4 regions of the Brevibacterium sp. NPDC056726 genome follow, and region 4 is predicted to be linked to each of the others. Evidence: riboswitches for the same ligand, from Rfam matches in the RefSeq annotation. Region 4 holds a riboswitch; each other region holds the start of a gene.
What was found. Region 4 has a riboswitch for thiamine pyrophosphate ahead of thiC (phosphomethylpyrimidine synthase ThiC). Riboswitches for the same ligand answer to the same signal wherever they lie in the genome.
Positions count from the first base shown of each region.

Region 1: it holds a riboswitch for thiamine pyrophosphate, as region 4 does, so the genes downstream of both, thiO (glycine oxidase ThiO) here and thiC (phosphomethylpyrimidine synthase ThiC) in region 4, are expected to answer to the same signal.
Region 2: it holds a riboswitch for thiamine pyrophosphate, as region 4 does, so the genes downstream of both, ACFQ91_RS07990 (ECF transporter S component) here and thiC (phosphomethylpyrimidine synthase ThiC) in region 4, are expected to answer to the same signal.
Region 3: it holds a riboswitch for thiamine pyrophosphate, as region 4 does, so the genes downstream of both, thiM (hydroxyethylthiazole kinase) here and thiC (phosphomethylpyrimidine synthase ThiC) in region 4, are expected to answer to the same signal.

Region 1 covers NZ_JBHTYZ010000002.1:315,199-318,898, reverse strand. Annotated here, with positions in the region: gene ACFQ91_RS04940 (ketopantoate reductase family protein) at 1-555, opposite strand, end outside; gene thiE (thiamine phosphate synthase) at 552-1,331, opposite strand; TPP riboswitch at 1,355-1,457, shown strand; gene thiO (glycine oxidase ThiO) at 1,448-2,644, shown strand; gene thiS (sulfur carrier protein ThiS) at 2,641-2,877, shown strand; gene ACFQ91_RS04920 (thiazole synthase) at 2,879-3,688, shown strand; gene moeB (molybdopterin-synthase adenylyltransferase MoeB) at 3,685-3,700, shown strand, end outside.
Region 2 covers NZ_JBHTYZ010000003.1:371,211-374,910, forward strand. Annotated here, with positions in the region: gene ACFQ91_RS07985 (ABC transporter ATP-binding protein) at 1-1,062, opposite strand, end outside; gene ACFQ91_RS07990 (ECF transporter S component) at 1,062-1,691, opposite strand; TPP riboswitch at 1,717-1,825, opposite strand; gene ACFQ91_RS07995 (universal stress protein) at 1,898-2,860, opposite strand; gene ACFQ91_RS08000 (DUF4916 domain-containing protein) at 3,062-3,601, opposite strand.
Region 3 covers NZ_JBHTYZ010000001.1:92,827-96,526, reverse strand. Annotated here, with positions in the region: gene ACFQ91_RS00450 (ATP-binding cassette domain-containing protein) at 1-470, shown strand, start outside; gene ACFQ91_RS00445 (sugar ABC transporter permease) at 467-1,678, shown strand; TPP riboswitch at 1,765-1,868, shown strand; gene thiM (hydroxyethylthiazole kinase) at 1,856-2,716, shown strand; gene thiE (thiamine phosphate synthase) at 2,713-3,438, shown strand; gene thiD (bifunctional hydroxymethylpyrimidine kinase/phosphomethylpyrimidine kinase) at 3,435-3,700, shown strand, end outside.
Region 4 covers NZ_JBHTYZ010000006.1:162,158-165,857, reverse strand. Annotated here, with positions in the region: gene thiC (phosphomethylpyrimidine synthase ThiC) at 1-1,498, opposite strand, end outside; TPP riboswitch at 1,495-1,605, opposite strand; gene ACFQ91_RS13780 (M18 family aminopeptidase) at 2,223-3,572, opposite strand.

The DNA of each region.
Region 1 (3,700 bases), on a different contig from region 4:
CCATTTCTCCCACAGGGCGTCGTCGATGCCGTCGATGACCTGCAGCCGGAAGCCGGGGACGTCGAGCGCGTCGACGACCGCGGGTGGGACCTCTCCCCCGCCGAGGCGGCCGATCGTCATCGTCGCGAGATCCGTCATCTGGACGATGTCGGCTCCGCGCATCGTGCCGACGATCTTGACGAGCCCACCGAGCACCTGTCCGGGGAACTCCGCCTCGAGGCGGCCGATCTGCGCCATCCCGTTGAGGAACGGGATGATGAGGGTCTGGGGTCCGACGGCCGGTCGGAGGTCGGCGATGATCGATTCGAGGGCACCGGCCTTGACGGCGACGAGGACGAGGTCGACCGGGGTCGGGTCGGCCGCGAGCTCCTCCGCCGTCGTCACGGTCACCGGGTTCGTCCGGTCCTCGTCTGGGGCGATGAATCGCAGACCGTTCTCTCTCAGGGCCTCGGCGCGTGCGGGCCTGACGAGGAAGGTGACGTCGCGTCCGGCTTCGACGAGGCGGGTGCCGAAGGCGCCGCCGGTCGCGCCGGCTCCGGCGATGAGGATTGTCACAGGGTGCCGTCCTTCGGGGTCGTGCCGGTGGTCGTGCCGGTGGTCGTGTCGGGGTCAGCGGAAGTCAGCTGCGCGCGCAGCCGAGCGGCCGCCTCGGCGGGGTCGGGCGCCTCGGTGATCGCGCGGACGACGACGATGCGCGTCGCCCCGGTCTCCTGCACTGACCGGAGACGATCACCGGCGGAGATCCCGCCGATCGCGAACCACGGCTTCGCCGTTCTCCCGCTCACCGCCGCGAGCGGTTCGAGTCCGGCCGCCGGGCGACCGGGCTTCGTCGGGGTCTCCCACACGGGGCCGAGGCAGAAGTAGTCGATCTCCGGGTCGGCGGCGGCGGCGAGCGCCTGCTCGACCGAATGCGTCGACCGGCCGAGGATGACGTCGTCGCCGAGCACCGTGCGGGCCTGCGCGCTCGTCAGGTCGCCCTGCCCGACATGGAAGACGTCCGCGCCGACGAGGAGGGCGACGTCGGCGCGGTCGTTGACGGAGAAGAGCTTCCCGTGCCGGTGGGCGGCCTCGCGGAGGATCTCGAGGGCGGCGATCTCCTCCCTGGCCTCCAGGCCCATGTCGCGGAGCTGGATGATGTCGACGCCCCCGGCGTAGGCGGCGTCGAGGAACTCACCGAGGTCGCCCTGCTGCGTGCGGGCGTCGGTGCAGAGGTAGAGCCGGGCGGAGGCGAGCGCACGGGTCCGCGCGGCGTCCCGGCCGGTGGAGTCGCGGTCGGCCGGGTGGCCCGCGTTCTCGGTCACGGGGTCTTGCACTGCGGGAGACGTTGGCATCGTGGGAACCATGCTCCTAGAGTAGAGGAGTTCGCGGGAGCCTCGCAGGGAGGCTGAGAGGGCTTCGTGCCGACCGTCCTACCTGATGCGGGTCATGCCGCCGGAGGGAGAATCGCATGGACGTCATCGTCGTCGGCGCCGGGATCATCGGCCTGGCCGCGGCGTGGGAGCTGCACCGGCGCGGGGCGGCCGTCACCGTCATCGATCCGCATCCGGGCGCGGGCGCCACCGCGGCCGCGGCCGGGATGATCGCCCCTGCCGCCGAGATCGCGTGGGGCCAGACTCCGCTGTTTCCGCTCATGCGCGTCTCCGCCGACCTCTACCCGGACTTCACTGCGGCACTGACCCGGGAATCGGGGGCCGACCTCGGGGAGACGGCGACCGCCACACTCGTCTGCGCCGGTGACCGCGCGGATCTCACGGCCCTGCGCGAACTCAGCGCCCTCCAGTCCGCGGCCGGTTCCGACCTCGACCTGCTCACCGGATCCCGCGCCCGCGATCTCGAACCCGCCCTGGCCCCCGGTGTGTGCGGGGCCGTCCTCATTCCCGGCGATCATGCGATCGATCCCCGGCGGGTGACGCGCGCGCTGCTCACCGTCCTCGGCGACCGCGTCATCGAGGACCGGGTGACGGGACTGGTCGGCGATGAGGGATCACCGACCGGTGCCCCGGCCCGGACGACCGGAGTCGAGCTCGCCTCGGGGCGTCGGCTGCACGCCGATCAGGTCGTGCTCGCCGCAGGCATGGCGCACAATGCGATCGCCGGCGCTCCCGAGCTGCCGCTGCGGGCCGTCCACGGCGACGTCATCCGCCTCCGCTCGGATCCCGGCGCTCCCCCGCTGCTCACCCGGACGATCCGGGGACTCGTCGCCGGTCGGCCCGTCTACGTCGTGCCGCGGCCCGATGGGGAGCTCGTCCTCGGGGCGACCTCCCGGGAGGACGGCCAGGCGGGCATCCTCGCCGAGGGCGTCCACCGTCTCCTCCACGACGCCGAACGCCTCGTGCCCGGGCTCCTCGGATGTGAGATCACGGAGATCACGGCACGGGCCCGGCCCGGCTCGCCCGACGACCTCCCTCTCCTCGGTCGCACTGACCCCGGTCTCGTCGTCTCCACCGGGTACTTCCGCCACGGGGTTCTCCTCGCACCGTTCGGCGCCCGCCTCGGCGCGGATCTCGTCGTCGGCGCGGACTCCGCGTGGCTGCCCGTCGGTGCGCGCGAGGCCGTGGCACCGGAACGGTTCGAGTCCGACCACTCGCCATCATCACCGCAGTCACCTGGTGCACCACTGCTGACAGCAAGGAAGGGATCATGACCATCACTCTCAACGGCGACCGCCGGGACATCACCGCGGGCACGACCGCCCGCACCCTCGTCGAGGACATCACCGGACGGCAGCTGAGCGAAGACGGCACCCCGGTCGACGGCGGCCGCATCGGGGTGGCCCTCGCCGTCGACGGTGAAGTCGTGCGCCGCGGGCTGTGGGCCGGCTTCACCATCACCGACGGCCACACCGTCGACATCGTCACCGCAGTCCAGGGAGGCTGACATGAGCTGGACCATCGACACCGTCACCTTCGACTCCCACCTCGTCATGGGCACCGGTGGGGCGAGCACCCTGCGCATCCTCGAGGACGCCCTGACCGCCTCGGCGACAGAGCTGACGACGGTCGCGATCCGCCGCTTCGACGCCGAGGCCAGGGATTCGGTGTTCGCGCTCCTCGAGCGGCTGGGCATCCGCTCACTGCCGAACACGGCCGGGTGCTACACCGCCCGCGATGCCGTGCTCACCGCGCAGCTGGCCCGGGAGGCGCTCGAGACGAACTGGGTCAAACTCGAGGTCATCGCCGACGAGGACACCCTCCTGCCCGACCCCGTCGAACTCTTCCGCGCCACCGAGGAGCTCGTCCTCGACGGCTTCACGGTCTTCGCCTACACGAACGACGATCCCGCGCTGGCGAAGCGGCTCGAGGACGCCGGGGTCGCCGCGGTCATGCCCGCCGGCGCCCCGATCGGTTCGGGCCTGGGCATCCTCAACCCGCACAACATCGAGACGATCGTCTCCCGCGCCCAGGTGCCCGTCATCCTCGACGCGGGCATCGGCACCGCCTCGGACGCCGCCCTGGCCATGGAGCTCGGGTGCACCGCGGTGCTGCTCGCCTCCGCCGTCACCCGCGCTCACGACGCCCCGGCGATGGCGCAGGCGATGCGGCTCGCCGTCGACGCCGGTCGCCTGGCGGCCGGGGCGGGACGGATCCCCAAACGCCCGCTCGCGCTCGCATCGTCGCCCGACGACGGGCGGGTCACCGCGGAGTCCGCCCGCACGACCTCGGTCGAGAACCTGGTGATGGGGCCGTGAGACCGCTCGTCG
Region 2 (3,700 bases), on a different contig from region 4:
GGCGAGGAACTTCGAGGGCCAGGTGTACGGCCGCGCCTCCTTCGCCCCGGCGGCAAGCGGCCCCGCTGCGCGCACCTCACCGGAGAACTCGGGGATGAGGCCGGCCAGGGTCAGCGCTGTCGTCGACTTCCCGGCCCCGTTGGCGCCGACGATGCCGAGCGCCTCACCCGCCCGCACCTCGAGGTCGAGATCGGTCGCTGCGGGCACGGCTGCCCGCGGCCGGGCGACGCCCAGGCGCTCGCCGACGAGCACGGGGGACCCGAGTCGGTCCTGCGCTCCAGTTCTGCCCGGCATCGTCCAGCGGTCGGGGGCGGTGCGGGACCCGGATTCGGGCAGCCAGATCCCGGTGGTCCTGAGCACCTCGGCGAGTGCGGGGTCACCGAAGACCTCGTCCGGGGTGCCGTGGGCGACGACGCCTGTGCGGCCGAGGACGATGACGGTGTCGACCTCGTCGCTCCACAGGCTCACCCGGTGCTCGACGACGATCATCGTCGCCGCAGTGGACTCCTGGACCGTGAGGACGGCATCGCGGACCGCCCTCGCCGAGGCGGGGTCGATGTTGGCCGTCGGCTCGTCGAGGACGATCACCTCGGGTGCCATCGCGTGGATCCCGGCGAGCGCGAGGCGCTGCTTCTGGCCCCCGGACAGCGCCGCCGTCGGGTGGGACTGGGGAAGGTCGAGGCCCATGGCGGCCAGGGAGGCGTCGATCCGCGCGTCGACCACCTCGGCGGGCAGACCGAGGTTCTCCATTCCGAACGCGACATCGTCACCGATGCGGGAGAAGATCACCTGCGAATCGGGGTCCTGGAGGACGAGCCCGGTGACGCCTCGGCGGGGGTCGGGTGGGGCGTCGCCGACGAGGAGATCACCGGCTGACTCCCCGGCCTCAGTGGGAAGGACCCCGGCGATCGCATGGAGGAGCGTCGACTTACCCGCCCCCGACGGCCCCAAGAGGAGAACCTTCTCACCTGGGGCGATGTCGAGGTCGACGGGGCCGACGGCGAGGCTGTCCCGATCGGCGTGCCGCCACGAGTATCCGTGGGCGCGGATCGGCAGGCCCATCAGCGCACGCGGCCGGAGGCGAAGGAGCTCAGCGCCCCGGTCTTCGCGATCGCGCGGTAGGCGTACCAGGCGCCGATGCCGGAGATGACGACGCCGGAGATCATCGCGCACACCGCGTAGGCGAGCTGGAAGTCGAACTGCCATTCGGCGTTGTAGAGGATGTTCTCGCTCACGGCCATGAAGGTCGCGGCGACGAGTCCGGACAGCGCGGTCACCCACAGGGTGAACTTCCGGTAGCCGAAGGCGGCGAAGACGAGTTCGGCGCCGAGGCCCTGGAGGAAGCCCGACAGCAGCACGGTCGCCCCGAAGTGGGAGCCGAGGACGCCTTCGACGGCGGCGGCGAGGAGTTCGCACAGCAGCGCGGCTCCGGGTTTGCGGATGATCGCCCCGGCGAGCGGACCGGCGAGCACCCAGAGGCCGGCGATGAGGCCGATCGAGGGCGGGAAGGCCTGGAAGGCGAGCTCGATGCCCTTCCAGCTGGCGGCGAGCACCCAGAAGATCAGGCCCACGGCGATGCCGAGGACCGCGGTGACGACGTAGTCGACGACCCGCCACTTCTTCGTCGGCGGGGCCTGGGTGAATGCCGGTGCCGTCGTCGAGCGGGAACCGGGCGTGGTCGTGTTCGGCATAGCGCCTCCTCGTGTCTCAAGGAGGGGTAGAAGAGTCTCGACTTCCTTCGGCGGTGCTAGCCGCATCAGGTTCGAGGGTCTGCAGCGTCATCTGCACTCTCAGCGCCCTTGGCGGCGCTCCCCTGTCGTGTGCGCTCCACTGTACAACACCTGACGATCCCCGGCACCGCACGTCCGCGGGGCCGGGGATCTGGTGCGAACGGGACTCAGGCCGGAACGACCATGACCGGACCCTCGGCATGGTGGAGGACCCCGCGGGAGACCGATCCGAGCAGCGCGGACTTCACGGCCCCGCGGCCCCGGGTGCCGAGGACGGTGAGCTGCGCGGTCTTCGTCGCCGCGGACAGCAGCGCGGTGGCATCGCCGATGAGCGCCGAGGTGGACACCTGGAGCCCGGGGAACTGACTGCGCAGCTCTTCGGCGTCCTTGTCGAGTTCGGCTTCGATCTGCTGCTGCCGGCGGTCGGCGACGTCACCGCCGAGTTCGAGCTCCGGGTACCAGTAGAGCCATTCCTCCCCGGCCGGCAGCACCGTGACGATCTCGAGGTCGGCGTTGCGCGAAGCGGCCGCCTCGGCGGCGGTGAACATCGCGATCCGCGCGCCCTCGGACCCGTCGACGGCGACGACTACCGGGCCGGTCGTGTCCCCGCGGTGCGCCGAATGGCGGGGGACGACGATCGTCGGGCAGTGGGCGTGCGGCGGCAGCGCGGTCGAGACCGACCCGAGCATGCGGCCCATGAAGCCGCCGCGTCCACGCGCCCCGACGATGATGACATCGGCGTTGGCGCTGAGGTTGACGAGCACACCGGCGGCGTCACCGGATTCGACGGCGTACGTCACCGGTCCGGGATGATCGGCGAGGAGTTCGGCCGCCTCGGCGAGGGTCTTCTCCGCTGCCCGCATCGCGGCTTCGTCCTCGGGTTCGGACGGGATCGAGGCCATGTTCGGGTAGATCATCAGGGGCATCGTGAAGGCCGTGACGACGGTGAGGGGAACGTCTCGGTGCAGCGCCTCGGCGGCACCGTAGCGCAGGGCAAGGGCTGCGAGCTCGGATCCGTCGAAGCCGACGAGGACGCCGAGGTTGTCGGTGAGTCCGGAATCGGAGGCGCGGGTGTCGGTCGGGCGGGCCTCGGCCGGGTTCGCGGCGGACGAGCGGGAGTCAGCAGTCATGGCAGTCCTTCCATCGGGGCCTGACCAACCCTGACGGGGACGACGGCCCCGAAAACCGTGTGCCGTCCTCGTCGCCCTCAGTGTACCCAAGTGTTTTCTACAACGTGTAGAAGACCGCGAGGCGGACGGATTCCTCTCGCGTGCGGCGCGTGCCCACGGCCTCGGCGCGTGCTCACGGCCTGCGCCAGGGGGAGGGGTGCGTCAGACGGCGAAGCCGAGGTAGCTCAGGGCTGAGCGGATGATGTGCTCCTGGCCGTGGGAGAGCTCGGCGACGATGTCGGAGCGCAGCGCCTCGGTGGGGGTGAGCCAGTCGAGGCTGAGCGCATCGGCGCGCGGGGTGCATTCGCCGCGGACCTCCATGACGAAGCACATCGAGATCGCGTGCTGGCGCGGGTCGTGGAGGAGCGAGGTGCCCTCGGTGGGGAAGTACTCGGCGATGTGGAACGGGGCGATGGCCGGCGGGACGACGGGCAGCGCCATCGGGCCGAGGTCGTTCTCGGCATGCCGGAGCAGGGCCTGGCGGATGCTCTCGTGGTAGCGGATGCGTCCGCCGACGACCTCGCGACCCAGGGTGCCGTCGTCGAGGCGGCGCAGCAGGAGGCCGATCTCCTCGACATCGCCGGCCTCTCCGACGCGGACGGGGATGGCATTGACATAGGGGATGGGGAGACGGCGACGAAGCTGGGCGAACTCGTTGTCGTCGAACCAGTTCTCGTCGAAGTCGAGGGCAGTGCGGGTCATATCCCGATTGTGTCACAGTTCACCTCGACGGACGGGTGGGAGGAGGGGGGTCGAGGCGGCTCATGCCGGTCGGGTAAAGTATCTTGATGTCAAGATAAA
Region 3 (3,700 bases), on a different contig from region 4:
TCTTCCTCGGTCACGAGCACACCCGCGGCGGCGTCCTCGACGAAGTCGCGATGGAGGCGAAGTCGTGGGAGCTGCTGCGCAGCCTGTCCGCGAAGATCCCGAGCGTGCGCGTGCCGATCGCCGCCCTGTCCGGCGGCCAGCGCCAGACGGTGGCGATCGCCCGGTCCCTCCTCGGCGAACCCTCGCTCGTCATGCTCGACGAACCGACGGCCGCCCTCGGCGTCGCCCAGACCGCCGAGGTGCTCAACCTCATCGAACGCCTCCGTGACCGTGACCTCGGGGTGCTCCTCGTCAGCCACAACATGGCCGATGTCCAGGCCGTGTGCGACCGTGTCCACGTGCTGCGGCTGGGCAAGGACGCCGGGGACTTCCCGGGAGACGAGCGCACCGACGTCCTCGTCGCCGCGATCACCGGAGCCAACGACAACGTCGTGACCCAGCGGGCCGCGCGGAGGGGTGAGCGCCGATGACCCGCAATTCCCTCATCACCGACGAGCGGATCTCCGACGAGGGGCTCGTGCGGACGTTCGTCCGCCGGATCCGGGAAGGCCAGCTCGGGTCGTTCCCCGTCATCCTCGCCCTCGTCGTCATCGTCATCGTCTTCCAGTCGGCGAACAGCAACTTCCTCTCACCGGCGAATCTCGTCAACCTCTCCACCCAGGTCGCCTACCTGGCGATCCTCGCACTCGGGATCAACCTCATCCTCCTCCTCGGCGAGATCGACCTCTCGCTCGCCCAGCTCGGCGGTCTCGCCGCCTCGGTGCTCGGTGTCCTCGTCGTCCGGCAGGGGGTCCCGCCGGTGATCGCGGTGACGATCATCCTCCTGCTCGGCCTCGTCATCGGGGCGATCCAGGGCTGGTTCTTCGCCGTCGTCGGGATTCCCGCGTTCGTCGTCACCCTTGCCGGTCTGCTCGCGTTCACGGGGCTCACGCTCACGGTGCTCGGCACCCAGAAGAACCTCTCGATGGCCGATACGTTCGTCTTCGACTTCGCCAGCTACTACTTCCCGGCGTTCTGGGCCTACGTCTTCGGGGCGATCGCCGTCATCGGCTTCGCCGCCGGCATCATCCATTCGAAGCTGCGTCGGCACTCCGCAGGCCTCGACAGCCCGAGCTGGACGGCCGTCATCGTGCGCATCGTCGTCCTCGCGGCGATCGTCTTCGGCTTCCTCATCCTCGTCAACCAGGACTTCGGACTCGCGCTGCCGTTCTTCCTCATGATGGTCATCGCGATCATCATCGACCTCGTGCTGCGCAAGACCCGCTACGGACGCTCGATCTACGCCGTCGGCGGCAAGGTCGAAGCCGCCCGGCGCGCCGGCATCCGGGTGACGTGGGTGCGCATCAGCGTGTTCATGACCGCCGGGGTCCTCGCCGCCCTCTTCGGCTTCGTCAAGGCCGGAGTGACGACGAACGCCGGGTCGACGCTCGTGGGCACCCAGGACCTCCTCAACGCGATCGCCGCGGCCGTCATCGGCGGCACCTCCCTCTTCGGCGGGCGGGGGTCGGCGTGGGCCGCGGTCCTCGGGGCGTTCGTCGTCGGCGCGATCAACAACGGTCTCTACCTCATCGGCTTCAACTCCGATATGCAGCAGATCATCACCGCCCTCGTCCTCCTCACCGCCGTCGTCATCGACGCCGTCAGCCGGCGCGGACAGCGGTACGTCGGCAGGGGGTGAGGTCTGCTCCACCAGCGCCGAGGCGGGGGCGAGGTCAGGGGGTGACCCCACCTCACCCCCGCCTCGGCGATTTTGGTACAGTCATGGGCAATGACATGGGGTGCCCGGCGGCAGTCGCGCCGGGCTGAGAGGACACCCATCGAACCTGATCTGGGCCATGCTAGCGAAGGGATCGTCATGACTGACATCGATCTGTCGTCGGCGCACGCACGTCTGCGCGCGGCGAATCCGCTCATCCAATGCATCACGAACACGGTCGTGCAGCAGTTCAGCGCGAACGTGCTGCTCGCCGTCGGTGCGTCCCCGGCGATGCTCGACCATGAAGCCGACGCCGCACAGTTCGCGCACCTCGCCGGCGGTCTGCTCGTCAACTTCGGAACCGCGACGAACCAGCAGTTCCTCGCCGCCGACGCCGCGATCGGAGCCGTCACCGCGGACTCGACTCCGTGGGTGCTCGACCCGGTGAGCATCGGCGCAGTCGACCACCGCACCACCCGCATCCGCCGGGCCGCCGCCGATCGCCCGACCGCGATCCGCGGCAACGCCTCGGAGATCGCGGCCCTGGCAGGAGCCGGGGCCGGCGGGCGCGGCGTCGAATCCACCGACGAGGTCGACGCCGTCCTCCCCGCGGCGGCCGAGCTCGCACGGACCAGTGGGGCGATCGTCGCCGTCTCGGGCAGACGCGACGCGATCGTCGCCCACATCGACGGCGTCGATCACATCGCCCGTGTCGACGGGGGCCATGAGTTCATGCCGCTCGTCATCGGCACCGGGTGCTCGCTCGGTGCCGTGACCTCCGCCTACCTCGCCGCCGTGCCGCCGGCCGGTTCGAGTTCCGGTGCGGGGCCGGCCGGACTCGCGGCGTTCGAACAGTTCACCGCCGTCGTCGCCGCCCACGCCCACTTCGCCGTCGCCGGCGAAGCCGCAGCGGCCGGTGCCGCCGGACCGGGCAGCTATGCCGAACACTTCCTCGACGCCCTCTACACCACCGACGATGCGCGCATCGGTCAGGCACGGGTCGAAGTGACGAGAGCATGAGCGCGACGAGTGAGCGCCTGGCCGGCGTCGACGCCCGCCTCTACCTCGTCACCGATTCCGCCCAGAGCCGGGAGGCCGGACGCACCGTCGCCGAGACCGTGCTCGCGGCCGTGCGCGGGGGAGTCGGCATGGTCCAGGTCCGCGACAAGGACATCGACGACACCGAGTTCCTGACCCTGACCAGGGAGGTCATTGCCGCCGTCGCCGAGGCGGTGGCGGGTACGGACCGCCGCGTGCCCGTTGTCCTCAACGACCGGGTCGCCGTCACCCGGCACCTCCTCGATGAGGGCGCCGACGTCCACATCCATGTCGGACAGACCGACACTCCCGTCGCCGAGGTGCGCGACCTCGTCGGACCCGACCCGCTCATCGGTCTCTCCGCCGCCAGCGACGCCGAGTTCGCCGCCGCCCGGGCTGCCGGCGCCGTCGACCTCGTCGGGATCGGGCCCGTCTTCGACACGACGACGAAGACCGACGCACCGGCCGGGATCGGTCCCGACCGCCTCGGCGAACTCACGGCCGAGGCGGGTCTGCCGGCGGTGGCGATCGGCGGCATCGATGCCAGCCGGGTCCCGCAGCTGCGCGGCCGCGGACTGCTCGGCTTCTGCGTCGTCTCGGCGATCTGCCGGGCTGCCGACCCGGAACGGGCGGCCCGGGAGCTGCTCACCGCGTACGGCGACGGGACCGCGCCGGGTGCCGGCGAGGACGGGGGAGCGGCATGAGCACGCGGCCACCGATCACCCTGTCGATCGCCGGCACCGACCCCTCGGGCGGGGCGGGCATCCACGCCGACCTCAAGACGTTCACCGCCCTCGGGGTGCTGGGGACCACGGCGATCACCGCGCTCGTCGCGCAGAACACGCACGGGGTCTCCCGCGTCTACCCGATCGATGAGGACTTCGTCGTCGCCGAGCTCGACAGTGTCCTGAACGACATGCCCGTCGATGCGACGAAGACGGGGATGCTCGGGTCGACGTCGCTCGT
Region 4 (3,700 bases):
GGCCCTTCGCGACGTCCGCGGCGTGGGCGGCGATCTTGTACGTGATCACCCCCGTCTTGACGTCGTCGAGGTCGGGCAGTCCCAGGTGCTCCTTCGGGGTGACGTAGCAGAGCATCGCCGTGCCGTACCGGGCGATCTCCGTCGCCCCGATCGCCGAGGTGATGTGGTCGTAGCCGGGCGCGATGTCCGTGACGAGCGGACCCAGGGTGTAGAAGGGGGCGCCGTCGCAGAGCTCCTGCTGGCGCTCGACGTTCTCCCGCACGAGATGGAGCGGAATGTGGCCGGGGCCCTCGACCATGACCTGGACGTCGTGCTCCCATGCCCGCTTCGTCAGCTCGGCGAGGGTGTCGAGTTCGGCGAACTGGGCGGCGTCGTTGGCGTCGGCGATCGAGCCGGGGCGCAGCCCGTCGCCGAGGGAGAACGCGACATCGTAGGCCGCGAAGATCTCACAGAGCTCGTCGAAGTGCGTGTAGAGGAAGTTCTCCTCATGGTGGGCCAGGCACCATCCGGCCATGATCGACCCGCCGCGGGAGACCATTCCGGTCACGCGGTCGGCGGTGAGCGGGACGTAGCGCAGCAGCACACCGGCGTGGACGGTCATGTAGTCGACGCCCTGCTCGCACTGTTCGATGACGGTGTCGCGGTAGATCTCCCAGGTCAGCGCCTCGGCGTCGCCGTCGACCTTCTCAAGCGCCTGGTAGATCGGCACGGTGCCGATGGGGATGGGGGAGTTGCGGATGATCCACTCGCGGGTGGTGTGGATGTCGTTGCCCGTCGAGAGGTCCATGAGGGTGTCGGCACCCCACTTCGCGGCCCACTGGAGCTTCTGCACCTCCTCGGCGATCGAGCTCGTCACCGCCGAGTTGCCGATGTTCGCGTTGATCTTGACGAGGAACGCCTTGCCGATGATCATCGGCTCGGATTCGGGGTGGTTGATGTTCGCGGGGATGATCGCGCGCCCGGCAGCGACCTCGGAGCGGACGAGTTCGACGTCGCACTGCTCGCGGATCGCGATGTAGCGCATCTCGGGGGTGATGATGCCCTGCCGGGCGTAGTGCATCTGCGTGACGGTGCGTCCGGGCTTCGCGCGCCGAGGCGTCCGGTCGGGCCCCTGCCACTGCTGGGAGGGTGCGCCGCGGCGGACGGCTGCCCGCCCGTCGTCCTCGATGAGGTGGCCGCGGGCCGCGTAGTCCTCGGTGTCGTCGCGGTCGGCGATCCACTCCGCGCGGTGCGGGGGCAGGCCCTGTTCGGGGACGGCGCCGGGCCCGACGGTGCGGTAGACGTGGACCGGCTCGTTGGGGCGGCCGTTCGTGTCGTCGAGGTCGATGCGGGTGACGGGCACGCGGATGCCGTGCTCACGGTCCTCGACCCAGGCCAGGGAATGGGTGGGGTACTGCTCGAGAGCGAAACCCGCGGGGGTGCTCGCGGAGTTCTCGGCCGGTGCCGTCGGGCGCGGGGCAACGGTGGGACGGGTGGTTTCTGGGGTGGGCGCAGTCATCTGCGATCCTCTCTTCCTCCGCCGGTATCAACCGGATCAGGTTCAACGGTCTCGAGCGGTCTCAGCTCGATCTCAGCCCTCTTCCGAAGGCCCCCGTGGGGTCACACAACGACTATCACGGTGTGGGCGCCGCCACAAAATCACCCGCGGCAGGTGTTCACTGCGCGAGACGGTGGACGCGCGGTCGCCCGATTTGGTGCCTCAGTTTCAGCGTGCCCAAGTGGACGCGCCCCAGTGGGTGTGCCCCGGTGGACGGGCTCCTGCCGACGTGCCTCGGTGGACGTGCCCAGCGGACGCGCCCTGGGGGAAGTACCCCAGTGGGCTCGCCTCGGATTCCTGCGCACGCTGGACGCCTGCGGCATCGTGCCTGCAGGCCTGCTTCCACGCGCATTGTGCGTGCGCGCCCCGCTCGCTGCGTCATCGTGCGTGCAGCATCGCGCCTCGGCGGACGCACTCCCGCGACTTCGCTGACGGGGTGTCTGCGGGCGTGCGCCGGTGCTCGTCCTCGGGGTGCTCGTTCAACGGCGAGCGTGAATATCGCCGCCTCGGCGAATCTGCCGGCGCTCGTTCAACACGGAGCGTGAATATCGCGTCTTTGGGGACGCGATATTCACGCTTCGTGTTGAGTGAGACTCAGGGGTGAGTGAGGCTCAGGGGTGAACGAGGCGCTGCGTTGAACGAGCAAGCGCTCGCCCCCTGTGTCGGCTCCCGCAGGCGCGGCGCCTCACGCCCCCTGGAGGAACGTTTTCGCGACCGCGCCGAGCGCGACGACGTCGCTGATCGCGCACATCTCCCGCGCCGAGTGCATCGAGTAGAGCGCCGGTCCCACATCGACCGTCGTCATGCCCATGCGGGTGGCCGTCAGCGGTCCGATCGTCGACCCGCACGGCACCGAGTTGTTCGAGACGAAGTCCTGGTACTCGACCCCGGCGGCTGCACAGGCGCGGGCCCACGTCGCCGTGCCGACGGCATCGGTGGCATACCGCTGCTGGGCGTTGAGTTTGAGCAGGGGCCCCGCACCCAGGCGCGGACGCACGTGCGGATCGTGGCGTTCGGGGTAGTTCGGGTGGGCGGCGTGTCCGGCGTCGGAGGACACGCACACCGAGGCGGCCAGTGCGGCGAGGTAGTCACTGCGGTTCGCCTCGGGGAAGAGGGCGGCGACGATCCGCTCGGTGACGTCGGAGAGGAACGGCCCGCTCGCGCCCGAGCGCGAGTTCGACCCCACCTCCTCATGGTCGAACCCGGCGAACAGGGCCACCGCATCGAGCGCCTCGGCGTCGAGGGACGTCATCGCGGTCACCCCGGCGTGGACGGAGAGGAGGTTGTCGAGTCTCGGGGAGGCGAAGAACTCGTCCGCGGCGCCGAAGAGCGCGGGCTCCTGCGCGGGGATCGTGTAGACGTCGTGGCCGACGATGAGTTCGGGGTCGACGCCGGCGGAGGCGGCGAGGATCTCGAGGACATCGGCCTCGGCGAGGTCGGCGAGACCGACGATCGGGGTCGTGTGCCGCTGCTTGTCGAGGGTGAGGCCCTCGTTGACCTGCCGGTCGAGATGGATCGCGAGCTGCGGGATGCGTGCGATCGCCGGCGTGTGCGCGAGGACGACGCTGCCGTCGGCGAGGCTGAGGCGCCCGGCGAGGGCGAGCTCCCGATCGAGCCACGAGTTGAGCAGCGGCCCGCCGTAGATCTCGACACCGAACTGGCGCACGCCTTCGGCGACGAACTCGTCACCGGGCTTGAGTTTGAACGCCGGCGAATCGGTGTGGGAGCCGAAGACCCGGAACGGGGGCACCGCCGAGGCGGTCGACCCGTTCGCGGTCGAATCGGCTTCCGCTGCGTCAATCCGCCCTGTCGGGGCCATCCAGGCGATGATCGCGCCGTCGCGGATGACGTAGTACCCGTGGCCGACCTCAAGGGTCCACGGCTGACGTTCGTCGAGTCGGGTGAACCCGGCGGCGTCGAAGCGCTCGGCCGCTGCGGCAGTGGCATGATAGGAGCTGGGAGAGGCCGTGACGAAAGCGGAGAGGTCGGCTGCGACCTGCGCGTTTGCTGTCTGATCCGTGGATGGAGTGCTCATCTGAACAGCCTATCCTTTGGGGTAGCTTCGACCACAGGGGCCGAAGCGCCAGCGGTCGCCCGAAGCGGACGATCAGCGGTCGTCCGACGTGGATGGTCAGCGGTCTCCCGCACCGGGCGGGCCGGCGG